Regions from separate parts of the Pontibacillus sp. HN14 genome, predicted to be linked through region 2. Evidence: predicted binding sites of a transcription regulator. Region 2 holds the regulator's gene; the other holds the start of a gene.
The links. Region 2 encodes Rex, which represses fermentation and respiration genes when NADH is low (regulators of the CRP and FNR family bind a similar motif). Its sites were predicted from a motif close to TTGTGAAATATTTCACAA; they were not measured.

Region 1 (7,846 bases), on a different contig from region 2:
ACTAATGGCTGTAAGGTCAAAGGGGCGATCCGTTCCTTTAGTGCTTCCTCATCTACCTCATACTCCACGTGAAGATGATCCACAAAACGTGTTTCCTCAACTAATAAGTAGGCTTTCACATGGTGAATCTCTTCTTCTAATGTAATCCACTTCCGAGTTGTAGCACTCAAATTCTGTCTGAAATATTTCGATAAAGCAATTAAGACTGCACGAGCCCTTTTAGGTTCTGTTCTTATTAGCGAAACAATTACATTTAACGAGTTAAATAAAAAATGAGGATTTACTTGAGCTTGTAATGCTTTGACCTCAGCCTCTCGGGCCAATTCCTGAGCTTTCTCAGCCTCTGCAATTTCTAACTGTTGCCCAAGTAGAGCACTAAGACCTTGAATTAACTCAAGTATCACATTGGAAATTTCTTTCTCCGATCTTACGTAGAATTTAAGTGTGCCTACCACTTCATTCTTTCTCTTTAAAGGAGCAATAATAGCAGCCCCAAGAGGACAGTTGGCTTTTGTGCAATGGATATCTTCATGCTTCACAATCAGTCTCGTACCCGTATGAATCACTTCCCTCGTAGCTGATGTCTGAATAACTTCCCCCGATTTATGATGATCATCAGCCAGTCCTACATGGGCCAAGATCACTTCATGATTTGTCATTGATATGGCACTAACATCCACTTCCTTAAAGATGATTTCACACGTACGTTTAGCAGACGTTTCATTTAACCCCCTTCGCATATAGGCAATGGTTGACTCAGCTAGGGTCAAGGCCTTCTGAGCCTGAAGCGCCCCCACTTTTTCTTCTTCATGTAAAACATTTCTTATAATGAGTAAGAAAAGGGCTGAGCCTACCCCATTGGCAACTATCATAGGCACACCAATTTCTTGAACCAGTTCAAATGCCTGGGTAAATGGCTTTGACATCACTAAAATAACAACCATTTGAACAGTCTCAGCTAATGCGCCTACGAATAAAGCTGTTTTCAAACGGAGAGATTTATCCTTCTTATGAAAAGCTCCCGCAAGTAAACCTGCTATAACAGCTGAAATACCACATGCCAATCCTGTAAATCCGCCTAATGAAAATCGGTGAAGACCCGCAATTAAACCTGCTCCAACTCCAATTCGATATCCACCAAATAATCCAGCGGCGACAATACCGATTACCCTGGAGTTGGCAATCGCTTCTTCCCCACTTAATTTATAAGCAAACGAACCGTACTCAAACGATAACGTATCATAGGTAATCCCTGTATAAGTTCCAATAATGCCAAATAGACCAAAAAAACCAATAGCAACATACCGCTGCTTCGAGGTAAGAGTCTTCTTATCAACCAACTCTCTAAAAAAGCGAAACCTCGTAATCACAAAGGCTACTGTAACAATAATGCCCAATCTTTCTAACATTGGCAGAAATAACTCAAGCACGCTCCCCCTCCTCCCCGTTGTTTAATAAACTCATTGTAGCACGACTCTTAACGCATAGAAAAAGCAGCTTAAGATCCCTAATAAGATGCTCAAGCTGCTCCAAAAGTTTATACAAGCACTTCTTTTTCGATTTGTTTCATTCTATAAAAATACCCCTCATGCCTCATTAATTCCTGGTAAGAACCTGATTCTACGACTTCGCCTTGGTCAAGCACAATAATTTGATCCATCTTCTCAAGCCCCATTAGTCTGTGACTAATAAGAATGAGGGTATCGTGCTTTGCTCTTTGGAATACGTGCTCATATATATGTTGTTCAGTAACAGCGTCAAGAGAGGAAGTCGGTTCGTCGAGCAACCATAACGATTCGTCTTTTAACAACGCTCTCGCAATTGCCAGACGCTGTTTTTCCCCGCCAGATAAGTTCTCTCCCTTTTCAAGAACTGACTGATCCAAGTCAAAATGACTCAAGTCCACATGGGTCAGAACTTCATAAAGTCTATCATCTCCAGCATGCTCGTCTGCGATCTGAAGGTTATCCCGTATGGTTCCGTAAAAGTAGTGATTCTCTTGCTGAACCACATTGGTACGTGCCCAGATGTCTTCTTGACTAACTTCATGTTGTGGGGTCTCATTAAATAAAATCGATCCACTTGCAGGGTTGTAAAACTTCAACAGCAATTGAAATAGAGTAGATTTCCCAGATCCACTAGCACCCACGATCGCCGTCTTTGAACCTGCTGGAATGTGAAGGGTCACATCCTTCAAAGAATCTCTTTCCTCTCCAGGGAAAGAGAACGATACGCCTTTTAAGTCGATTGAAAATGCTTGGTCTACAGGCAAACTACTCGTTACCTCTACTTGTTCTTCCTCATCCTGGACAACTTCGTGAAGGCGCTTGGCTGCCCTACGACTATCTTCAAAGTGAGCAGGAACTAATGCCATTGGTACAGCATTTTCAAATACCGTTAATGAAATCATGATGAGCATTGCTAAGAATACGCCATCTAATTGATTATTTGCCACCAGATAAGCTCCAAATGCAATAACAAGCCATGATACCAGGAGTGTCACCATACTATTTAATGACTGATGATACGAGGCCATCTTGCCTTCTTTCTCCTGCTCATCAATATAACGAACAGATGCTTCTTCTAACTCCTTCTCTTTCGCATCGAGTTGCTGATAAAGCTTTAAATCCATAAATCCATATAAGAATTCGGTCACTTCACTAGACAAAGCACCTCGTTCTTCACGTAATCGGACTTCGATTCTTCGTTGCTTAAAAGCAAACCATGCCGGGAGAATGACCCCTGTCAGAAACAAGCCAAACAGCAATAATAACGCCACGGTGATGGAGTAAAAGACTGTAAAAAGAATCGTTGCGAAGAAAATCAATCCGAGCACAATTGGTGGATAATAAACCCGTAAAAAGAAATTTTGCAACCGGTCAATATCGCTAACAATCCTTGATAAAAGGTCTCCTGATCGATATTTATGAAAAATCTTTGGCGCCAATGGCTCTAGTTTCTCATAAAAATTGACCCGCAGCTGACTTAGCATGGTGAATGTAGCTCTGTGGGAATAGAGACGTTCCAAATAACGCCCAAAGGCACGAGCAAACCCCATAATTTTCAAAAAAGCAATCATGAGAGATAACGTATAGATCGGTGGCAGCAAGGCAGCTTTCGAAATCAAGTAACCGCTTGAGGCAAATAAAGCAACAGCTGTAATGCCTGCTAAAAAGCCAAACAACACCGATAAATAGATATCCCTCTTCTCTACCATCATATCCTTCACAACCGCTCTCAGTTCATTCACGTTGCCATACCTCCTTGTTGCGTCCTCACCATGTTCCGGTAGTGAGGATTTGCTTCGATGAGATTTGTATGAGTTCCTTGCTCTAGAACCCTTCCGTCTTCCATATACAAGATCTGATCCGCATGCTTAATCGTATGGAGGCGATGAGCAACCGTAATGACTGTGGCGTTTTGGCTAAGTTCCTGTATGGAGGTTTGTAAAATTTTCTCCGTCTGCAAATCTAATCCAGTTGTAGGTTCATCAAATAAAATGATAGTGGGTTGTTTTAAGAAAGCTCGAGCAATAGCCAGACGTTGTTTCTCTCCTCCTGACAACCCCCGACCACCTTCTCCAACCGGGGTATCATATCCATGTTCGAGTGATTTCACAAGGGGAGCAATGCCTGCTTTTTCAGCAGCTTTCTCGATAGCTTCCCTTGAAACCTCTTCCTTCTTACCAACAGCTATATTGTCTGCAATTGTACCGGAAAAGAGGTAAGGACTCTGAGATATATAACTAATCTGATCAAACCACTCCTCTTCTTTTAGTTCTGAGCGTTTATGGCCATCCACTAAAATGGACCCTTCAGAGACCGGCACGAGCCCTGCTAGTACATGAAGAAGAGTCGTCTTTCCTGATCCGCTTTTTCCTACAATAGCAGTCTGACTATAAGGAGGTAAGGTTATGTTAATATCCTTTAATGCAAACCCTTCTGCTTCATATGAAAAGTGAACACCTTCTAATCGAATAGAAGGAGGTTCCTCTTGATTCTGGATAGAATCATTCCCCCATTGAACAGGATGGTCTTCTGTATTTAAGACGTCTGAAATCTTCTGGGCTGCTCCGGCACTCCCTCTTCCTGTATGAAAGGCCTGGCCTAAGTTTTTAAGAAACAGATAAAACTCGGGCGCCAATATAAGAACAAAAAAGGCCGTGGAGAAAGTAATAGATTGAAACAAGACGAGTCTCAAACCTATTTCAAGTGCAATCAACCCTATACTTAACATTGAAATCAGTTCTAACATTAGAGAAGAAACAAATGCGATCTTTAGCACTTCCATGGTCGCGTCCCTGAAATCTAAACTGCTACCCTCAATCAGCTCTTTTTGATAACGAGCTCGACCGAAAAGTTTCAAGGTAGTCAGACCTTGGAGTGTATCGAGAAAGCGTCCTGAGAAGATCGCCATTTTGTCCAACTGCTCTTCTGACTTCTTCTTTGTCATAATCCCAATAATGATATAGAACAAGGGAATAAATGGTGCAGTAATCATCATAATCAGGCCCGAATAGAAATGCTCCATTGATACAACAACAAGAATCATAATCGGTACAATAGACGTTTGAATAACCTGAGGAATATATTGGCTGAAATAGCCATCAATCTCATCAACAGCGTCCATTACAGTGCTTACTTTATGCCCCGACTGGCCCCTCATAGATGCTTGTAGAGGATTCTTTGAAAACTTAGAAACAAGTTGTGACCTGAAATGCTCTTTTACCCTCGAAGCCATTTTGACCCCTGCTCGCCCATTCCAATACGTCAAAGCTGAACGAGCAACCAACACGAACAATAAGCTTATTAGATCAGGGATAACTTCTTCAAATTGTGCTCCCTTAAGAAATATATGGTCTACAATGGATACAAACAGCAATGCTTGTGCAATGACCGTGACCCCTAATAGAAGAGAAGAAACAATAAGCAGAAATCTGGTAGCTTTTTGTTTCCTGGCATGTTGTTTTAATACATTCATAGCGATCCTGTCTCCTTAAAGCTTTCCATTTAGGATGATTGTGAATGATTTCACATATAGTTATCTGTATTATAAAAGAAATATCATCTTTATGCATGAATTTTGCCTATTTTTATAGTAAAAATAGTCTTATTGTTCCATTAGTGTTTATTAACGGCACATGAACTATTCATTCGATAACAAAAGAAGTGAAGATAGGGATAAAATCACTTTAGTAAGGTAAAGGGTGCCAGACACCCTTTACCTTGCTAAAGCAAGAATAACTCCTGCATTTATGTTGATTGAATATTCTCTTCTCCTTCAAATATAAATAAGTCTTCAATAGAACAGTCAAATACTTGAGCTAACTTATGAGCCAGGATGAGAGAAGGTTTATATTTCCCTTTCTCTAAAGAAATGACCGTCTGTCTTGAGACCTGGAGTTGAATAGATAGATCTTCTTGTGTGATTTTCTTTTCCGTCCGTTTTTCTCTTATTAAATTTTTCATGTCATCACCTTTGTGGTTAAGCCTGCTTTACATTCAGTTTACGCGACAACAGTCTTTTGGGTCAAACCTTCTACCAGAAGAATCACGTACACAAATAAAGAGCATGAAATGAGTGTCCATTCCATGCTCTTATTCAGAAGGTATACGAACCTCCTCTTGTTCTATTAGCTAATTGTAAAACCGATCTTTCCGAAGTTTTTCGAATCTCTAATGTAAGCAAATGCATCTTGGTAATCGGAAAGGGCGAACATTTTATCTACTTCAGGTGTTATGCTATGGTCCGTTATGAAAGAAAGCATGTCTTGAAATTCTTCACGGCTTCCCATTGTAGAGCCTAGAAGATTGTATTGGCCATAGAAGAATTTACGAATATCAATTTCTACTTTATCTTCTGTCGTTGCACCAAATGTCACAACCGTCCCCCCTCTTCTTACGACACCAAGGGATTTCTCAAACGTTGCTTGACCAATACTCTCTACAACGACATCGACTTGTTCTTCTGCGAGTTCTTCTTCCCAATCAGAAAGAGTCGGAATAGCCAGATCAGCCCCTAGCTCTTTTGCCGTCTCGAGCTTTTCCTCACTGCGTGAAGTGACAATTACCTTTGCACCAGCTGCTTTTGCGAATTTCAATGCAAACGTTAAAACGCCGCTCCCAATCCCCGGAAGTAAAATGGTATCTCCTTCTTTAATCTTCGCTCTTGTAAACAATACGCGATAAGCGGTTAGTGCAGCGAGAGGTAGGACACCAGCTTGTTCCCAAGTTAAGTGAGATGGCTTCTTCTCAATGTTCTCTTCTTGTAAAACGATATACTCTGCAAACGTACCATCATCAGGTAAACCCAGTATTTCAAAGCCTTGGGGTGGCGCATCGCTGTTATGCTTCCATCCTAAACCAGGATTGATGACAACCTCATCCCCAACGTTCCAGCCTGTGACACCTTCGCCTACCTCTGCAATGATGCCAGCTCCATCTGAGCCTAAAATAAGGGGAGGCTGCTCCACCTTATGTCGATTTGTCACAGCAAGATCGCGTCTATTTAAGCCAGCTGTTTTCAACTGGACCTTCACCTTCCCTTTTTCGACTCCTGGTGCGTCACACTCTTCGTGATGTAAACCATCTAATCCTTCAATTTCTTTATGTATAATAGCTCTCATTCCATTCACTCCTTCTCTAATATCCGTTCGTTTCTTTATCATAACAATTTTTCAGACTTCCAAACATCATTTCCCTTCATACTTTTTACAAAACAACAAAATCTAATCCCACAACGGAGGTGATCTTATGGATGGCAAAAAAGAAACAGAAACATTGAAAAGAAAAGATAAAGAAGAGCATTCCTCTCTCCACGAGCAATTTATCGACCAAGCTAAAAAAACAGATCGGAAAACATTTGACCGGGACGGATTTTTAGGTAAAGGGTATTAAGTTCACTACAACCTCACCTCTCTTTGAAAGCGTTACACTGTTCAATAATCTGAATGTTTTGTAAAATAGAGGTACTATTCAAGGAGAGGTGATATATATGGAAGAAAAAGCTCCAATCTATCTTGGCCACCGAACGTATGTAATTGATGGATTTGATCTGGGGATGCCAAACCGCACAGGGATTTATGTGATTGACGATAAGGATCTCACCATAGTCGAAACAGGTCCAAGTCCTTCAGTCCCTTACATAAAGAAAGGTCTTAAAGATCTAGGATTCAAATTATCGGATGTAAAAAATATTATCCTGACCCACATCCATCTCGATCATGCTGGTGGTGCAGGATTATTCGTACAAGAGTGTCCTCAAGCTACCATCTATGTCCATCCAAAAGGAAAACGTCACCTAGTTAATCCTACTAAATTGATTGCGGGTGCCAAACAAGTTTACGGAGACCAATTTGAACCGTTATTTGATCCGATTCTCCCTATTACGGAAGATCAAATCAAAGTCGTTGAAGACCAAGAGGAACTTCAAATCGGACCTTCTGCTACACTAACGTTTTACCATACACCAGGTCATGCTAACCATCATATTTCAATTTACGACTCAGAAAGCCAAGGTCTGTTTACAGGCGATGCATGCGGCATCCGTTATCCACATACGGAAGATCATGACTTGTCTTTATATTTACCATCCACATCTCCCAATCAATTCGACCCATTCGTCATGCTAGAAACCATTAAAAAAGTAAGCCTGTTGCCTATAAACCGAATCTACTTTGGTCATTTTAGTATGTCCGACCAGCCAAACGAAGTGTTTAAATCGGTCGCAAAATGGTTACCTATTTTTATGGAAGCAGGCCATGAAGCTGCACGTAATGATGAAGACCTCACTCAATTGAAAGAACGTCTTTATGAGAAAGTAGCGGTTTATTTAGACTCTAAAGGAG
Region 2 (7,846 bases):
AGCACCTTCAACGATTGTTGTGTTCTCTTTCGTAACAACAACTTTATTCGCACGACCTAATTGATCCATTGTTGTGTTCTTAAGATCTAGACCTAAGTCTTCAGTAATAACCTGTCCGCCTGTAATTGTCGCGATGTCTTCAAGCATGGCTTTACGACGATCACCGAATCCAGGTGCTTTAACAGATACAGCGTTGAATGTACCACGAAGTTTGTTCACAACAAGTGTTGCAAGTGCTTCGCCTTCAACGTCTTCAGAGATCATAAGAAGTGGACGGCTTTGCTGTACCACTTGCTCAAGGACAGGAAGAACTTCCTGAATGTTTGAGATCTTCTTATCTGTGATTAGGATGTAAGGATTCTCAAGAACCGCTTCCATCTTATCTTGGTCAGAGACCATGTAAGGAGATGCATATCCGCGGTCGAACTGCATACCTTCAACAACTTCCATCTCTGTGTTGAATCCTTTTGATTCTTCAATTGTGATAACGCCATCGTTACCCACGCGCTCCATCGCTTCAGCGATTAGCTGCCCTACTTCTTCATCAGCAGAAGAGATCGCTGCAACCTGTGCGATTGAATCTTTGCCTTCAATTGGTTTAGAAATTGATTTAAGTTCGTTAACAGCTACTTCTGTTGCTTTCTCGATACCACGACGAACGCCAACTGGGTTCGCACCAGAAGCTACGTTTTTAAGACCTTCACGGATCATCGCTTGTGCTAGAACCGTTGCCGTTGTTGTACCGTCACCAGCGATTTCGTTTGTCTTAGAAGCTACTTCAGATACGAGTTGCGCGCCCATATTCTCGAAGTGATCTTCTAATTCAATTTCTTTCGCGATTGTTACACCGTCATTAGTAATTAATGGAGAACCGAATTTCTTCTCAAGAACCACGTTACGTCCTTTTGGTCCAAGTGTTACTTTAACTGCATCAGCAAGGCGGTCTACACCGCGAAGCATGGAACGACGTGCGTCTTCACTAAACTTAATATCTTTAGCCATGATTAAATACCCTCCTAAAAGATTCTTGTAAACGTTTATGATTGTCCAACATTGATTGTATTAGTTAATGACTGCTAAAATGTCATTTTCACGTAAAATTAAGTATTCAGTACCTTCGTAACTCACTTCAGTACCTGCAAATTTTGAGAAGATGATGTGGTCGCCAGTGGCTACCTCTAGTGCAACCTTTTCACCATTATCCGCCAAACGACCAGAACCTACCGCAACAACTTTACCTTCTTGAGGCTTCTCCTTCGCAGAGTCAGGAAGAACAATACCGCTCGCGGTCTTTTCTTCTTGTTGTACTACCTCAATTACAATACGATCACCTAATGGCTTTAACAAATCAGACACCCTCCTCAAATGGTTTGAACCTATGCTTGTTTTGATTTTATTAGCACTCTCATTAGATGAGTGCTAACACAATTATTATAATAATGAATCTCTAACTATTTTGCAAGCGAAAACATTCATTTTCTTCATAAAAATTTCCTCGTGTCCCATTCCTACTCCCCCAACCCATTATGACTCATCTTTTGCGATTTAAACGTTTCTTTCCACTTCTTTAAATGTGTTACAATACGTAAGATAAAGGTATAAAATTCATAAAGGAGTCGTTGCCGAATGCCAAGGCGCTATTGGTATGTCATCTTAACATATATCCTTGTCCAGTTATCCGGGAAACCTGTCGGGGACTTCATCATTTCTCTCGACCTGGCCAATCCTCAAAACTGGCTGATCGGTTGGACGATCTTTTCCTTTGTAATCGGGCTTCTCATCATTACATTGATCCTAAAACCAGATATTAAAAATGATTTACGCCAGGATTATGAGATGGGAATTGGTTCTTATATTAAATGGGGACTCATCGGGATTCTGCTTGCTTTCTTTAGTCAATACCTGGCTACTGTGATTGAATCGCTTGTGTTTGGTGTAGATCCTATTTCAGAGAACACGCAAAACCTATCGGCGATCGCCAAAGCAGCACCGATCTTTATTCTCATTATTGCGATTGTGGCTCCGATTCTTGAAGAAATCATCTTCCGAAAGATTCTATTTGGCACATTACGTAAATATGCGAACTTCCTTATTTCAGCTCTTGTATCAGGCGGGATCTTCGGAATTGTACACGGTGAGCCAGAACACCTGCTGAAATATGCAGCCATGGGACTGGTCTTTGCCTTTCTTTATGAAAAGACACAGCGTATTATCGTGCCGATTATTACGCACGCTACCATGAACTCCCTCGTCATTATTGCGCAGATGACAGTAGACATGGAACAACTAGAGCAAAACGTGCAAACAATCCTGTTTGGAGGTTAATCCTATTATGAAAACTTCGCCATTCTTTATGGCATTCCTCTATTTTATTATGGGGATTTTGTTTACGTATATCGCCATACTTAGTGTAGAAGAGACAATTTGGAACTTAATTACGCTCATTTGCTCTTTCGTTGCGACAGTAAATTTCGCCGTCGCAATTCGACTTTTTATGCTCTATTTAAAGATGAATAAAAGCAACAAAAAATAAGCGGTCTCCCCATGCGGGGAAGCCGCTTATTTTAATGGAGCCATGTTCATCTCACCCATCATTTGCTACTATAGGTAAAAGGAATATTTTGTTAATAGGTGGTGGTTTCATCAATACTTTATTACAAGGCATCCTCAGTATGTTTCTTTTAGCAACTGGCTTCTGTATGGGGTTCATTGCGTTTGCTTACAAGACATTAATCATGTCAGACATCCCCATATCCTTTACAGTCTCTGAAGCTCTTTTCGCTCATGTATTGTTCTTAATCGCAACAGCCCTTATATGCATTTCTCTCTCCACCTTACCCAGCAACGCAGGAAGGGGAATGATAACAGGTTCACTCATCCTAACCATTCCGTTAAATCTTCTCCTTTTACCAACAAACCTACCAGGAGACAAAGTAGGCGTCGCTCTTTTACAACTAGCCCCTGTCCTACATGCTTGTTTCCTTTCAGCAGCAGGCATTTATCTGTTTATCGCCAATTGGAGAAAATCGATCGCCTCACAAAAAGAAAGGGCCATCCAGTGATGGCCCTTTCTTAATCCAATCAGGATTCGCCTTCCTCTTCAGAAGAACTGTCTGCTCCTTTCATAATAAAGGAGAATGGGATAGCTAACGCAATCACGACAGCTGATACTAGAAAGGCTTCATTCAGCGTCTGTAGCGTGGCTTCTGTCATATTAGCTTCACCCGCTGCAATGACCGCACGTCTTGTTTCGTAGTAGATCGAGAAGAATACGATACCGAAAGAAGACGTCATCTGTCTTAGTACGTTGTTCATCGCGGACCCCTGTGCGACAAGCTCATCTGGTATAGCATTCATACCAGCCGTTGTGGCCGGCATATTGCTGAGTCCCATACCGGCTCCGCGAACCGCGTTTAATAGAAGAATGAGCCAGTAAGGCGTCGACAGCTCCAGGAATCCGAGCGCTGTTGTAGCCGAAGCCATTACGAATAACCCAATCGGAATAACCGATTTCGGTCCTCTCTTATCAAGGATCCGTCCACCAATGGACATGGATACACCGCTTAGCGCTGCAGCCGGGAGAAAGAGAAGTCCGGTCATAATCTCACTTAAGCCGTATACGTTCTGAATGAGAAGCGGCAATAAGAAGATTCCTGAGAATAGCCCAATCGAAGCCGCTCCTGTCACGACAACAGACACGGCATAGGTCGGAACTTTAAAGACAGATAAGTTGAGCAGCGGTTGTTTCTTTCGGTTCTCCACCAGAACAAACGCCACAACAGAAAGAATCCCAACAACGATCAGGCTTATGTTACTAGCCGTTAGTAACGTCTCTAATTCCTTCCCTCTTCCAAGTGCAAAGAGAATTCCTCCGACACCAATCGTCACCAAAATAAAGCCAATGGTGTCGAATTTAAGAGAAGGATTTTTTTCCGTTTCGACTAAATATTTAGAAGATAAAATAATACCAATCAGTCCAAAAGGAATATTAAATAAGAATAAAAAAGGCCAATCAAAAAACTGAATAATGACGCCACCTACCGTTGGACCTATGGCAGGTGCAACCATCGCAGCAACCCCATATACACCAACAGCCAGTCCTCGCTCGTGCTTTGGAAAGGCATTAAAGATCAGCGCCATGGCAATAGGCATCATTAAACCACCGGCAACCCCTTGTACAGCCCGTGATAGAATAACGAGGCTCAGGGTAGGCGATAAAGACCCCGATACAGAACCGATTAAGAAGATCACAAGACCTGTTACATACACTTTCTTCTTTCCGAAACGGTCCCCAAGAAAACCGGTTAACGGCATCGTCATCCCCATGGCTACCATAAAGATCGTGAGCATCCACCCTACACTTACAGCATCAGCATCGAATATCTCCATAAAGCGCGGAAGCGTCGGATTCAGCATGCTGTTGTTTAAAATGACTGTAAATGTTCCAAATAAGACGGATACAACGACGAGCCATTTACTTGATAATTTGCTCATGCTGCGTCCCTTCTTTCATTTCAGATTCTTTCGATGTTCGAACTATTTTCTACTATATCACATATCCCGATCCTCAAAACCAATTCGACCTTATTGAAAGCAGACTACAATTAAATAGGAAAACAAGCACAAAAAAAGAGGCTTATTCAGCCCCTTTTGGTTCCTCTTCTGATGCCTCTTCATGATCGAGAGGATAATGTTTTAGAAAGTATGCTAGTGCCTGCAACTCTACAGCCAGATCTATGTGGTGGACACGTATTCCCTCTGGAACGGATATACGCGCTGGTGTGAAGTTTAAGACACCAATGATCCCCGCCTCAACAAGGCGATCAGCAATTCTTTGGGCTTCGTTGGCCGGAACAGTTAAGATCGCAACAGAGATCCCATCTGAGAGGTGCTCTTCTAGTTGATCAATATGGTAGACCGGTACACCACCTATATCGTTCCCGACTTTCTCTTCCTGCGCATCAAAAGCCATCTCAATCTTTGTATTGTTGTTCTTAGTGAAATTATAATGTAAAAAGGCGGTCCCTAAATTCCCAACACCAATTAAGGCGACTCGTGTCACCTCGTCTTGGTCCAGGGTCTTACGGAAGAATGTAAGTAAGTAGTTCACATTATAGCCGTATCCTTTCTTCCCTAATGCCCCGAAGTACGAAAAGTCACGGCGAATAGTAGCCGAATCAACCTTAACGGCTTCACTCAACTCTTTAGATGATACTCTTTGTTTACCTTGACTGTGAAGGTTATTAATAAAGCGATAATATAAGGGCAGTCGCTTAGCTGTCGCTTGTGGTATTTTTGCCTGGTCTAGCTCCATCTCTTATCCCCCTCATTTCATACCGTAACAAGTGTAGCTATTCCATATAGGCCACACCGTTAACGCTTCCATTTTCTATAACCACTACTGCAGGATCATGTGGAATCATCCTTGTTATAAAAATCTCGCGTATTTTATTTCTTGTTTCTCTGATGGATTGTCCTTATTAATTGTAAAGAAATGTTTCTAATTTCACAAACATCCCGACCACAACCAATAACCCTTATCCCCTCAACGTACGAACCTTGCTTCACACGCGTTCCGTAAGATACACTTAACTCATTGAGGTGAACGATCATGATTCTTATGCAAATGAATAATATTACAAAACGCTTCGGCGCTGATCTTATTCTATCGAATATTAAATTAGAAGTACACACCAATGACAGAATTGCCATTGTTGGCCGTAATGGAGCAGGAAAATCGACCTTGCTCAAAATTATGGCAGGAGAGCTTTCATATGAAGAAGGTGAGCTCCATAAACCGAAAGAAGCAACACTGGGGTATTTAGAGCAGCACACCGGACTCGAATCCGACAAAAGCATATGGGATGAAATGATCGCCGTGTTCGATCATCTGAAAGCCATGGAGAAACAGCTCCGCCAAATGGAAGAACAAATGGCGAATCCAGATTTGATCAATGATCATGAACAATACCAGAAGCTTTTAAAAGACTATGACGAACTCCAGCTCCGATTTAAAACGGACGGAGGCTACCGATATGAGGCTGACGTAAAAGCTGTCCTGAATGGGCTGAACTTTGGAGATTTCGATTTATCCACACCAATCGCAACGCTTAGTGGTGGTCAGAAGACAAGGCTTGCGTTAGGTAAACTCTTACTATCAAAACCTGATATCCTCGTGCTGGACGAGCCAACGAACCACTTAGACATCGATACGTTGAATTGGTTAGAGCAGTATTTGCAGGGCTATCCAGGTGCCGTTGTCATCGTCTCCCACGACCGCTACTTCCTTGATAAAGTGGTCAATGTCGTGTATGAGATCTCCTATCAATCTTCTGAGAAATTCCACGGCAACTACAGCAAGTACCTTGATGCGAAAGCTGCCAATTATGAACGCGATCTGAAACAGTTTGAGAAACAACAAACGGAAATGAAACGGATGGAAGATTTCATCCAAAAAAATATGGCCCGAGCTTCCACAAGCAAACGAGCCCAAAGCAAACAGAAACAACTCGAGAAGATGGAAAAGGTGGATAAGCCTAAAGGCGATCAAAAGTCAGCTAAGTTCTCCTTCGACATCAACAGAAGAAGCGGTAATGATGTATTGAAAGTCCGTGACCTTTCTTTCCAATACGAGGAAAGTCAAAAGCCTGTCTTTGAACATGTATCCTTTGACGTAAACCGGACAGAGCGTCTTGCCCTTGTCGGACCAAACGGTGTTGGTAAAACAACGCTTCTAAAGAACATTATTGAGAAGTTCTCCCCTACAGGTGGTACGATTCAATACGGAACGAACTTGCAGATTGGCTATTATGACCAGGAACAGGCGCAGCTCAATTCTACCAAGACTGTCCTTCATGAACTATGGGATGAATACCCGTTAATGGATGAGAAGGATATCCGTACCGTGCTTGGAAACTTCCTCTTCACAGGAGACGACGTTTTAAAGACCGTTAACTCATTAAGTGGCGGAGAAAAAGCGAGAATCGCACTGGCGAAGTTGATGCTTGAGAAATCAAACTTCCTTGTATTGGATGAGCCAACGAACCACTTAGATTTAGATAGTAAAGAAGTGCTTGAAGCGGCTCTAATGGATTACCCAGGAACGATTCTATTTGTCTCCCACGACCGTTACTTTATTAACCGTATCGCTACACAAGTGTTAGAGCTAAACGGAACAGATACAAAGCTTTACCTTGGAGACTACGATTACTATTTAGATAAAAAGCAAGAAGCCAGGGACATCGCTGAATATGAAGCACAGCAAAACCCTACACAAGAGAAAGAAGCTAAAGACTCTAAGAATCAATTCCAACAGAATAAGGCTGAACAGCGAGAAGCCAGAAAGCGCAAACGCCGAATTGAGGAAATTGAACAAGAAATCGTAGAATTAGAAGAAGTGATTGAACAAAATGATGCCTTACTCTGCGAACCAGAGATCTATCAGGATCATGAGAAATCACTCGAACTAACTGAATCCAATTCGAACTCAAAATCAAAGATTGAATCGTTAATGGAAGAATGGGAACAACTCCATGATGAAGAATAACTAAGAGAGGATATCCACAGGATATCCTCTCTTTTTGGAGCGCTTTCATACCATTTGTCGAATCACGCGACTATCCCCATTTATATCCACAGCCTTTTTCCTTACAAATACAGTTTTTCACAGATTTATACACATAATCCACAGAATTACAACGAGTTATCCACAGTTGTTATGCACATACCAATATTTACTATGACAGCGTTCTACAAATTTTATGCACAGCTTGTTTTTAACCTGTGGAAAACGTTTACTTATGCACATTTATTTAAACTTTCAGACCTTTTCTCCACAACAAAAGCG

Region 1: a site for Rex is predicted at 5,019-5,036, ahead of cydD (thiol reductant ABC exporter subunit CydD). Genes of this name have one in related genera too.

The regions. Positions count from the first base shown of each region.
Region 1 is NZ_JAJOLR010000005.1:52,561-60,406, forward strand. It holds gene LQ226_RS15190 (sensor histidine kinase) at 1-1,430, opposite strand, end outside; gene cydC (thiol reductant ABC exporter subunit CydC) at 1,538-3,250, opposite strand; gene cydD (thiol reductant ABC exporter subunit CydD) at 3,247-4,980, opposite strand; gene LQ226_RS15205 (helix-turn-helix transcriptional regulator) at 5,253-5,468, opposite strand; gene LQ226_RS15210 (zinc-binding dehydrogenase) at 5,633-6,625, opposite strand; gene LQ226_RS15215 (hypothetical protein) at 6,753-6,896, shown strand; gene LQ226_RS15220 (MBL fold metallo-hydrolase) at 6,994-7,846, shown strand, end outside.
Region 2 is NZ_JAJOLR010000010.1:3,166-11,011, reverse strand. It holds gene groL (chaperonin GroEL) at 1-1,002, opposite strand, end outside; gene groES (co-chaperone GroES) at 1,063-1,347, opposite strand; gene LQ226_RS19660 (CPBP family intramembrane glutamic endopeptidase) at 1,627-2,325, shown strand; gene LQ226_RS19655 (YdiK family protein) at 2,333-2,533, shown strand; gene LQ226_RS19650 (hypothetical protein) at 2,568-3,062, shown strand; gene LQ226_RS19645 (MDR family MFS transporter) at 3,082-4,494, opposite strand; gene LQ226_RS19640 (redox-sensing transcriptional repressor Rex) at 4,637-5,314, opposite strand; gene LQ226_RS19635 (ABC-F family ATP-binding cassette domain-containing protein) at 5,612-7,546, shown strand.